2 linked regions of the Magnetospirillum sp. XM-1 genome follow. The protein of the gene in region 1 interacts with the protein of each later gene in a pairwise test. Links are inferred from orthologs where the notes say so. Each region holds a gene or a part of one and is shown on either strand. Other genes may lie near its edges. The genes, in order: hypB and XM1_RS06930.

Region 1 (4,000 bases):
GTCGCCGGGCGACACCTTGGCGGCCAGCAGCGGCTTCAGGCCGGCTTGTGTCAGCTTCTCCACCAATCCGCCGGTCAGCACCTTGTTGAGGAAGCATCCGCCTCCCAGGGCGACATAGGGCGTGCCGGCGGTTTCCGCCACTTCCGCGATCCACTGGCCCATGGCTTCGACCAGGGTGCCGTGGAACAGGTTGGCACCTCTGGCCGGGTCGGTGCAATGGGCGAGGCAGGCCAGCAGCGGCAGCAGGTCCAACACCCCGTCCTGGATGATCCAGCCGGTGGGCAGCACTTCCGGCCTGGTCGCCAGGGCTTCCAGGGCCATGGGGGCCTGGCCCTCGAACTCGGCGATGGGGTGGATGCCCAACAGGCCGCAGGCGGCGTCGAACAGCCGCCCGGCCGACGAGGTTTCCGGGCTGTTGAGGCGCCTGTCCAGCATCTGCCCCAGCATGGCGCTGGCGGGAATGTCGCGGAAGCGGGAGGATATCTCGTCGCCGCGGCCCAGGCGGTGCAGGGCGGCCGCCGCCATGCGCCAAGGCTCGCGCGCCGCCCGGTCGCCGCCGGGCTGGGGCAAAAGGGCGAGATGGCCCAGGCGGCGGTAATGGGCGCCCTCGGCCTTCAGCAATTCGCCGCCCCACGACTGGTTGCCGGGGCCAAGGCCGAAGCCGTCGAAGGACACGCCGATCACCGGGCCCTCGATGCCGTGCTCGGCGGCGATTGCCGCGGCGTGGGCATGGTGGTGCTGCACCGCCACCGCCGGCAGGTCCAGGGATTGAGCATAGCGGGTGGAATGGAAATCGGGGTGCAGGTCATGGGCGACCCGCACCGGGGTGACGCCTGCCTCGGCCACCAGCGCCTCGACCGTCGCCTCGAAGGCGGTGATGGCCTCGGGCGTGCCGAGATCGCCGTGATTGGCCGAGATCAGCGCTTCCGATCCCCGGGTCAGGCAGACCGAATTCTTGAGGAACGCGCCCAGCGCCAGCACCGGCGGCACAGGGTGCGGCAGGGGAACGATCTGGGCGATAGCCGAACTCACTTGCCCTCCAGACTGGCCTTGGCGGCGGCCAGCTTGGCTTCCAGGCGGCGGATGCGCTCGGTGACCATGCGCTTGCGGCCCTCGTTGATCCAGGCCAGCCATTCGTCGAAGCCCTCGCCGGTCCGCGCCGAAAGCTGCAGCACGACGATGTCGGGATTGACCCGGCGCGCAAAGCCGATGCAGCGCTCCACGTCGAAATCCGTGTGGGGCAACAGGTCGGTCTTGTTGAGGATCATCATGGAAGCGGCGTGGAACATGTCGGGATACTTCAAGGGCTTGTCCTCGCCCTCGGTCACCGACAGGATCGCCACCTTGTAGGCCTCGCCCAGATCGAAGGCGGCGGGGCAGACCAGATTGCCGACATTCTCGATGAACAGTACGGAATCGTCCTCGACAGCCAGCTTGGCGATGGCGCTTTCCACCATGTGGGCGTCCAGGTGGCAGCCCTTGCCGGTGTTGACCTGGATGGCGGGAATGCCGGTGGCGCGGATGCGGTCGGCGTCGAAGCTGGTCTGCTGGTCACCCTCGATCACCGCCAGGGGGTAGCGGCCCTTCAGGGCCTCGGCGGTGCGGCACAGCAACGTGGTCTTGCCCGAGCCGGGGCTGGAGACAAGGTTGAGCGCGAACACCCCATGCTCGGCCAGCCACGCCCGGTTGCGCCCGGCGAAATCGTCGTTGTGGGACAGGATGTCCTTCTCGATCTGGACGATGCGCTTCTGGCTGAGGCCCGGCACGTGGACGCCGGCGATGCCGCGGCCGTAATGGATGTCCCGATCGGAATGAATGTTTCTATCGGAATCGTGGTCGTGGTGATGATGGTCGTGGCCATGGGGATGGTCATGGCTGTGATCGTGGCTGTGGCCATGATGGTGGTCGTGGTCATGATCGTGGGAGTGGGAATGTCCATCCACCTTGGCGTCACCGCAGCCGCACACCGTGCACATCACTCCACCTCCATTTCCTTGATCCGCATCTCCTCGCCCGAGGTCACCGCCAGCTTGGCGCCGCCGCAATCGGGGCAGAGGTCGACCCGCGAGGTGACGTGGACCGACTTCGAGCAATCCATGCACCAGGCGGTGCCGGGGACGCGGATGATCTCCAGCTTGGTCCCGGCGGTGAGCGGATTGCCCCGCGCCACCGCGTCGAAGCAGAATTCCATGCTTTCGGGCACCACGGTGGACAGCTCGCCGATCTCCAGCCACACCGTCTTGACCCGGGTGAAGCCGTGGCTTGCCGCCTGATCCTCCAGGATGCGCACCACGCCCTCGGTCAGGCTCATCTCATGCATGGGGCCTGACCTCGATGCGGAAGGGCACGCAAGGGTCCAGGCTGGCGGCCAGCAAAGCGGCCCGTCCCGCCAGATCGGGACCGCAAGCCCCCATCAATCCCCGGGCCAGGGGGCCGTCGGGGTGGAAGTTCCACTCGGTGGGGGCCAGAATCCGGTACGCGCTCAACAAACCCTCCCGCAATTCCACCCGGTGGGCCAGCAGGCCGCGCGCCGCCTCCACCACTCCCAATCCGCTTCCGTCGCTCCGCGCCATGGGCAGGCCGCCGGAATCACCCGACAAATCCTGCACCAAATCTTCCACTTCCCGCAACGCCGACGCCATCTCCATCATCCGGGCGGAGAAGCGGGGCATCAAGCCGTTGCCGTACTGCCCCATCAGAAGCCCCATCAGGGGGCGGCCGGACTGGCGGGCCAGCGGCCCGGTCTCGAAGACGCCGCCATGGTAATCGGGCCGGGCACGGTAGGAGCCATCGTGGTCGGCGGCCAGCCGCGCCTCCAGATCGGGCGGCCCGCCTGCGGGCATCAGGCAGGGGGGGACGGCGCCGAAGCCTTCGAGGTTTTCGTCCTCGATGCGCTCGATCAGGCGGTCGGCCACGTCATCCGCGCGGGCCACCGCTTCGCCCAGGCCGCGCAGGATGTCGGCCAGGGCCGCGCTGTCGGGGGCCAGCCTGCCGCCGCCCGGCACGGTCCAGTCGCCCGCCGGGTAAAGCGCCTTGCGCGCCGCTATGATCAGCGGACGTAAAGGCTTCAGCGCCGAAAGGTCGGGCTCTTCGCCCAGCAAGGCGGGCCAGTCGCGCAAGCTGGCGGCGGCGTGCTCGGCCACCACCTCCACCTGGCAAAGGACGCGCCGCGCCGTGCGCTGGGCGGCCGGGGCATCGATCCCGGCGGCGTTCTCCACCGCCTGCAGGCCGGCGAGGCCTTGGGCGGTGCCGCACAGGGAGTAAAGGGTGGGCAGCAGGGCCAGGACCTGGGCCGGCTGGCGGCCGTTCAGCATATCGGACGCCTTGACCAGACGGCTGGAGCCGATCTCCACCCGCCCGACGCGGTCCCCGTCCAGATGCAGCGTGATGGCGAGGCTGGATTCCACCGGCAGCATCAGGCCTGCCCGGTGGCCAGAACCTCGGTGAGATAGGCCAGCGCCTCGGCGGCCGTCTCGGGATCGACCTTCTCGGCGGCGAAACTGCCGCCGGGGCCGAGCAGGACGTAATCGCCCACCGCCACCTCGCCGTCGAGCAGCATCAGGCTGGTGGTGCGCAGCGCCCCGAAGGCCTCGACCGTGGCGATTCCGTTGTCGATGGCGGTGATGCGGGAAGGGACGGCCATGCACATGGTTTTAAGCCGCCTTCTTGGCGACCGCGATGCCGATTTCGGCCAGTTCGCCGGCCAGCAGCTCCACCAGCTCGGGCAGGCGGGCGCCCACAATGGGGGTGGGTTCCATGGACAGGTCGAAGGACAGGGGCTCGACCCCGTACAGGACGATGTTCTTGGGCATCATGTCGTGGAAATTGAGCGCGCCCAGCATGTCGGACAGGCCGACCTGATGGGGCGAAATGCGGGTCTTGAAGAAGGCGGGAATCTGGTCGTCGGTGAGCCGCGTGATGGTGCCCGGCTCCTTCTTCGAACGCATGCAGTCGGCGATGATCAGGTAATCCGCCTCGGACACCTGGTCCAGGCAATCCA
Region 2 (6,896 bases), 2.5 Mb from region 1 along the record:
GAAGGCCAGAAGGTGACGCGCTCGACCGTGGTCGGCCTGCTGGGCAACACCGGGCGCTCCACCGGCCCCCATCTGCATTACGAGGTCCGCGTCGCCGACGTGGCCAAGGATCCCCTCAAATTCATCGCGGCAGGTGAAAATGCTCCCAAAGCTTGGTAAGGCCCTTGGGGCGGTATCCGCCGCCACCCATTCCGCCCGTCATGGCAATAACGGCCTGCCCCTGTCGGTGATCGGCGCCGACGTGCGCATCGTCGGCAACATCTTCACCCAGGGCGAGATGCAGATCGACGGCCAGGTGGAGGGCGACATCTCCTGCCACCGCCTGCTGGTGGGCGAGGGTGCGCGCATCACCGGCGAGGTCACCGCCGAGACCGTGCAGGTCCATGGCGAGCTGAACGGCAAGATCAACGCCTCATCGGTGGTGATCGCCAAATCGGCCAAGGTCATCGGCGACGTGATCCAGGACAGCCTGGAGATCGAGGCCGGCGCCTCCATGGAAGGCCGTCTGGTGCGCAAGGCCGGCTCGTCCATCAAGGCGCTGGAAGCTCCGGCCGCCAAGGGCAACGGCGCTTCCGACCCCGCCGAGGCTCCGCCGCCGGCCAAGCCCGATCTCAACCAGGAAGCCGCCGGCACGGCATGATCACCACCTATCATGCCACCCCGGGTGGCGTGACCCCAGGGAGCGTGATCACGGGCGGGACCGAGCATGTGGGCCGCGAGGCCCTGTGGATCGACCTGCTCGCCCCCTCGCCCGAGGAGATCGCCCTGGTCGAGGCCCGCACCGGGCTGGATCTGCCGTCCAAGGACCGCATGCAGGAAATCGAGACCTCGTCGCGGCTGTCGCGGCTGGGCGACGCATTGGCGATGACCGTGCCGGTGCTGACCGGCGCCAGCGGATTCGAGCCGCGCAACACCGCCGTGACCTTCATCCTGAGCGGCACATTGCTGGTGACGCTGCGCCACGACACGCCGCACGCCATGGCCACCTATTCGGCGGCGCTGCCCGCGGCGCATCCCGTCCCGGTCAACGGCGGCGATGTGATGCTGGGCCTGATGGAAGCCATCGTCGACCGCATCGCCGACGTGCTGCAGGACCTGGGCGCCGGGCTGGACGGCATCTCGCACCGCATCTTCCACCAGCCCCACGGCCCCCAGCACCGCCGCCGCCGCGCCGGCTCGCGCGAGATGGAGGCCCTGCTGCGCACCATCGGGCGGACCGGCGACCTGTCGGGCAAGGCGCGGGAAACCCTGCTGGGCCTCAAACGCGCCACCGCCTTCCTGCCCCACGGCGAGGGCGCCATGGGCCTGAGCAACCTGCCCGACCGCCTGCGGGCCATCGACCAGGACCTGCACTCCCTGGCCGAATACACCGACTTCCTGGGCAACAAGATCAATTTCCTGCTGGACGCCACCCTGGGCCTGATCGGCATCCAGCAAAATCAGGTGATCAAGCTGTTCACCATCATGTCGGTGCTGTTCCTGCCCCCCACCCTGGTGGCCAGCTGGTACGGCATGAACTTCAAGATCATCCCGGAACTGCAGTGGGAACTGGGCTACCTTTGGGCCATCGGCCTGGCCGTGGTCTCGGCGGTGCTGCCCTACATCTACTTCCGCCGCAAGGGCTGGGTGTAGCTCAGCCCCCCTTGGCCGCCTGGGCCAGCCGGGCCTGTTCCGGGGCGTAGGCCGCACCTTGCCACAGCATGGAATAGGCGATCTCCTCGTTGCCGTTCTCGCACAATTCCAGCACCGACCTGAACAGCGGCTGGAAGGTGGCGGACCGGTGGGACTGCTCGTGCTCGGCGAAGCTGTTCCAGAAGGTGACGATCAGGGCTTCGCGCCCGGCCAGCGGCGAGCCGACCGCCTGGCCCACCGTCGAGCCCTCGTTGGAGATCATGCCCGAATTCAGGCAGACGAAGCCGCCGATGAAGCCGGTTTCCGAGTGCCAGGTCTTGACGTTCTCGCACAGCAGCGCCACCCGCTCCTCCAGGTCGTCCACCGTGAAGCCCGGGCGCAGCACCACCCGGTTGACCGTCACCACGCCGCCGGGCGGAAATCCATCGATCAGCATCCACGCCTCCTATATTCGATGATGCTGATATTGTGATTGCCGGGTAGGATTCAAGAGCGGCGCGCGCCGCGATCAGCCGCCATTGAGGCGGCGGCCAAGGGCGCGAAAAGCGCCCGCCCGGCGAGGGACGAACATAAATGGTTCAAGCCCCGCTCTTGCCGCCGCCGCTATCCTCGGGAAAGATGGCGTTATTCCAGGGGGAGCGGACATGGCGGCGGACACACCCTTACCACAGGCGCAGCGGGCCTTTGCCGCCGCCGCCCAGGCATGGCGGGACGGACGATGGGACGACGCCGAGCAGGGCTTCGCCACCGCCGCCCTGCTGGCGCCCGCCTGGGCGTCGGCCCACGCCAATCTGGGCGCCGTCCTGCGCCGCCAGGGCAAGCCGGCGGCGGCGGTGGCCAGCTATCGCCGCGCCATGGCCGTGGGCGGCGACGACGCCTCCACCTTGTCCAACCTGGGCAACGCGCTGCGCGACCTGGGGCGGCTGGAGGAAGCGGAGGCCGCGCTCCGCCGGGCCGTGGAGCTGGCCCCCGGCAATGGCGGCTACGCCTACAACCTGGCCCTGGTGCTGCGCGACCGCCGCAAGCACGAAGAGGCCCACGCCATGCTGAGCGAACTGGTGGCGGCCGAGCCCGACAACGCGGAAATCCAGTGGGACCTGGCGCTGGCCGACCTCTACATGGGCGATTACGAGACGGGCTTCGCCGGTTACGAATGGCGCATCAGGCTGGCCCGCAATCCCACCCGCCCCCTGCCGGGGCCGCGCTGGACCGGCGACGATCCCAAGGGCCGCACCATCATGCTGCTGGCCGAGCAGGGCTTTGGCGACGCGCTGCAATTCGTCCGCTACATCCCGCTGCTGGCGACGCAGGGCGCCAGGGTGGTGCTGGAATGCCTGCCCGAGCAGAGCGAATTGTTCGCCGGACTGCCCGGCCTGGCGGCGCTGGTGCCCAAGGGCGCCGCCCCGCCCGTCCATGATTGCTGGGCCCCCCTGGCCAGCCTGCCCCATCTGATGAAGACCCGCTTCGAGTCCATTCCGGCCCAGGTGCCTTATCTCAAGGCCCCGCCACGCCCCAATCTGCGCCTGGAGCCGCCGCCGGGCCAGAAGCTGTCGGTGGGACTGGTCTGGGCGGGCAAGACCACGCCGCGCGACCGCTCCTGGCCGCTGGAGGACTTGTTGCCGCTGCTGGCCGATCCCCGCGCCACCTTCTATTCGCTGCAGATGGGTCCGCGCGCCGAGGACCTGAAGCGCACCGGCATCGAGCGGCTGGTGCGCGACGCCGGCCCGGTGCTCAAATCCTTCGCCGACACCGCCCATGTGATGGAGCGGATGGACCTGATCATCACCATCGACACCTCGGCGGCCCATCTGGCCGGGGCGCTGGGCCGCCCGGTCTGGGTGCTGCTGCGCTACGTTTCCGATTGGCGTTGGCAAGACGAACCGCTAACGTCACCCTGGTACCCGACCATGCGGCTGTTCCGGCAGCCCGACCCCTCGGACTTCAAGACCCCGGTGGCCGAGATGGCCGCCCAATTGGCTTCCCTCATCGACGCCCCCCTCACCGACGAAAGACACTGACATGCTGATCGCCAAGGACACCGTCGTCACCCTGACCTACCGCGTCAGCGATTCCGACGGCAACATCGTCGACGAGGGCGCCGAGCCCATCATCTATCTGCACGGCGGCTACGGCGGCCTGTTCCCCCGGCTGGAGGAAGCCCTGGACGGCAAGGAAGCCGGCCACGAGCTGCACATCAAGCTGCAGCCCGAGGACGCCTTCGGCGAATACGACGCCGAACTGGTCAGCGTCGAGGAGGCCTCGCTGTTCCCCGACAACGTGGTGGTGGGCATGCAGTTCGAGCGCGTCATGGACGGCAACCAGGACGAGGCCATGCTGTTCTCGGTCACCGACGTGGCCGACGGCAAGGTGGTGGTGGACGGCAACCATCCGCTGGCCGGCATGGCGCTGGTGTTCGACTGCACCGTGGCCGAGATCCGCGCCGCCTCGGACGAGGAGGTCGAGCACGGCCATCCCCACTTCCCCGGCCATCACCACCACTGAGTCCAGGCATCATTGACTTAGAGCCAGCCCGGAGTATGTTCTGGGCCCCGTTTTCAGACCGTTCGAGCAGGAACCCGCCATGAGCTTCGCCGCCCTTGAAAAGACCATCGACGCCGCCTGGGAAGCCCGCGACGGCATCAACCTCCAGACCAAGGGCGAGGTGCGCGACGCCGTCGAGGCGACCCTGGCCGCCCTGGATTCCGGCACGCTGCGCGTCGCCCAGAAGACCGACGGCAAGTGGCTGGTCAACCAGTGGGCCAAGAAGGCGGTGCTGCTGTCCTTCCGCCTGTCGGACAACAAGGTGATGGGCGACGGCCCCGCCACCTGGTTCGACAAGGTCCCCACCAAGTTCGAGGGCTGGGACGATTCCCGCTTCCGCGCTGCCGGTTTCCGCGCCGTGCCGGGCGCCGTGGTGCGCCGCTCGGCCTTCATCGCGCCGGGCGTGGTGCTGATGCCCAGCTTCGTCAACCTGGGCGCCTACGTCGATTCCGGCACCATGGTCGACACCTGGGCGACGGTGGGCTCGTGCGCCCAGATCGGCAAGAACGTGCACATCTCGGGCGGCGCCGGCATCGGCGGCGTGCTCGAGCCGCTGCAGGCCGGGCCGGTGATCATCGAGGACAACTGCTTCATCGGCGCCCGCGCCGAGGTGGCCGAGGGCGTCATCGTCGAGACCGGCGCGGTGCTGTCCATGGGCGTCTATATCGGCGCGTCTACCAAGATCGTCGACCGCGAGACCGGCGAAGTGTTCATGGGCCGCGTGCCGGCCTATTCCGTGGTGGTGTCGGGCACCATGCCGGGCAAGCCCCTGCCCGACGGCACGCCGGGCCCCAACCTCTATTGCGCGGTGATCGTCAAGCGCGTGGACGAGCGCACCCGCTCCAAGGTCGGCATCAACGAGCTGCTGCGCGACTGATGACCCTTTCCGACCCCGTCCCGCTGGCCCAGGCCCTGATCCGCTGTCCCAGCGTCACGCCCGACGACGCGGGCGCGCTGGACGTGCTGGCCGGGGCGCTGGAAGACCTGGGCTTTGCCTGCCACCACGTCCGCTCGGCGACCGGCGGGCCGGAGATCAGGAACCTCTATGCCCGCTTAGGGACCGAGGCTCCCAACATCTGCTTCGCCGGCCACACCGACGTGGTGCCGCCCGGCAAGGGCTGGACGGCCGAGCCGTTCGGCGGCGCCCTTGACCAGGGCCGCCTGTTCGGGCGCGGCGCCGCCGACATGAAGGGCGCCATCGCCTGCTTCGTCGCCGCCGTGGCGCGCCTCAAGGCGGACGGGGGCCTCCGGGGCTCGGTCTCGCTCTTGATCACCGGCGACGAGGAAGGCCCGGCGGTGGACGGCACCGTCAAGGTGCTGGACTGGCTGGCGGCCAGGGGCGAGCGCATGGATTGCTGCATCGTCGGCGAGCCCACCAATCCGAAGACGCTGGGCGACATGATGAAGATCGGCCGCAGGGGCAGCCTCAACTGCCGCCTGACGGTGTTCGGCAGCCAGGGCCATTCCGCCTATCCCCATCTGGCCGACAATCCCATCCCCCGCCTGCTGGAGATCCTGCGCCGGCTGACGGAGAAGCCGCTGGACGAGGGCACGCCCCATTTCCAGGCCTCGACCCTGGCGCTGACCACGGTGGACGTGGGCAACCCCGCCACCAACGTCATTCCCGCCGAGGCCCGCGCCGGCTTCAACATCCGCTTCAACGACCTGCATTCCGGTGCGTCGCTGGAAAAATGGATCAGGGACACCGTCGCCCAGGTCGAGGGCGAGTGCGAGGTCAAGGTGGAGGTGTCGGGGGAATCCTTCCTGACGCCCCCCGGCCAATTGTCCGAAGCCATCGCCCAGGCGGCCTTCGAGGTGACGGGATTGCGGCCCGAGGCCTCCACCTCGGGCGGCACCTCGGACGCCCGCTTCATCAAGAACCACTGCCCGGTGGTGGAGTTCGGGCTGGTCGGCCAGACCATGCACAAGTCGGACGAGCACGTGGCCGTCGCCGACATGGAGGCCCTGACCGAGATCTACCGCCGCGTCCTCGTGCGTCTGGCGGAAGCGCCATGATCACCGCCGGCGACATCTTCGCCGGCGTTTTCGGCGCCTGGCGGCTGGCCCGGCGCGACCCCACCGGGCTGATCTGGTTCGACGCCAGCCCGCGCGGCTTCGTCAACTCCTTCTGGGGGCCGGCGCTGATCCTGCCCGGCTTTCTGGCGCTGAGGGCGCTGGACGGCAGTTTCGAGGACGATCTGGCCCGGCCGCTGGCCGTCGAGCTGATCGCCTACGTCATCGGCTGCGTCGCCTTTCCGCTCGCCATGAGCCACATCTCGGAAGGCCTGGAACGCTCCCACCTCTATTTCCGCTACATCGTCGCCTACAACTGGTCGCAGGTCATCCAGATGGCGGTGCTGCTGCCGGTGGGATTGCTGATTCATCTGGCGCCCGGCCACGGCATGGCGCTGCTCAACCTGGCCATGACCGTGGTGGTGCTGGTCTACCAGGCCTACGTCGCCCACCAGGCGCTGGACGTCAAGCCCAGCGCCGCCGGCCTGCTGGTCCTTCTCGACCTGTCGATTGGCGCCCTGGTCCAGATGGTCGCCGCCCGCCTGCTGGCATGAAAAACGGGCCGCTTCCCGTTGGCAAGCGGCCCGTTGGCTTCATCTTGCGGGCGAGACGCCCGCGCTCCGACCAATCGGAGCGCGGCCGTCCCGGCCGCATTCGCCCCCTACTTCGCGGCGGCGAGGGCGGCGTCGTAATTGGGCTCGTCGGCGATC

Evidence for each region.
Region 2: the proteins of hypB (region 1) and XM1_RS06930 interact in binary tests that used the Escherichia coli proteins (3 or more experiments, as listed by UniProt). The link is inferred for Magnetospirillum sp. XM-1 from one-to-one orthologs.

What each region holds. Positions count from the first base shown.
Region 1 is NZ_LN997848.1:3,919,027-3,923,026, reverse strand. The notes cover bases 3-3,002. They hold hypB (hydrogenase nickel incorporation protein HypB), read right to left. Parts: upstream 1,977-3,002; coding sequence 1,029-1,976; downstream 3-1,028. Other genes in these bases: XM1_RS18030 (nickel-dependent hydrogenase large subunit), read right to left, coding at 2,313-3,002; hypA (hydrogenase maturation nickel metallochaperone HypA), read right to left, coding at 1,976-2,320; XM1_RS18045 (hydrogenase maturation protein HypF), read right to left, coding at 3-1,032. Outside these bases: more of XM1_RS18045, read right to left, coding at 1-2; more of XM1_RS18030, read right to left, coding at 3,003-3,416; XM1_RS18025 (HypC/HybG/HupF family hydrogenase formation chaperone), read right to left, coding at 3,416-3,643; XM1_RS18020 (HyaD/HybD family hydrogenase maturation endopeptidase), read right to left, coding at 3,654-4,000. UniProt on the Escherichia coli protein: Involved in the maturation of [NiFe] hydrogenases. Required for nickel insertion into the metal center of the hydrogenase. Exhibits a low intrinsic GTPase activity, which is essential for nickel insertion.
Region 2 is NZ_LN997848.1:1,446,844-1,453,739, reverse strand. Bases 2,428-5,392 are described here. They hold XM1_RS06930 (peptidylprolyl isomerase), read left to right. Parts: upstream 2,428-3,651; coding sequence 3,652-4,134; downstream 4,135-5,392. Other genes in these bases: dapE (succinyl-diaminopimelate desuccinylase), read left to right, coding at 5,050-5,392; dapD (2,3,4,5-tetrahydropyridine-2,6-dicarboxylate N-succinyltransferase), read left to right, coding at 4,214-5,050; XM1_RS06935 (tetratricopeptide repeat protein), read left to right, coding at 2,428-3,650. Outside these bases: XM1_RS06955 (M23 family metallopeptidase), read left to right, coding at 1-159; XM1_RS06950 (polymer-forming cytoskeletal protein), read left to right, coding at 140-640; XM1_RS06945 (magnesium transporter CorA family protein), read left to right, coding at 637-1,632; XM1_RS06940 (ligand-binding protein SH3), read right to left, coding at 1,634-2,068; more of XM1_RS06935, read left to right, coding at 2,277-2,427; more of dapE, read left to right, coding at 5,393-6,189; XM1_RS06915 (hypothetical protein), read left to right, coding at 6,186-6,740; tpx (thiol peroxidase), read right to left, coding at 6,848-6,896. UniProt on the Escherichia coli protein: Folding helper with both chaperone and peptidyl-prolyl cis-trans isomerase (PPIase) activities. Chaperone activity prevents aggregation of unfolded or partially folded proteins and promotes their correct folding.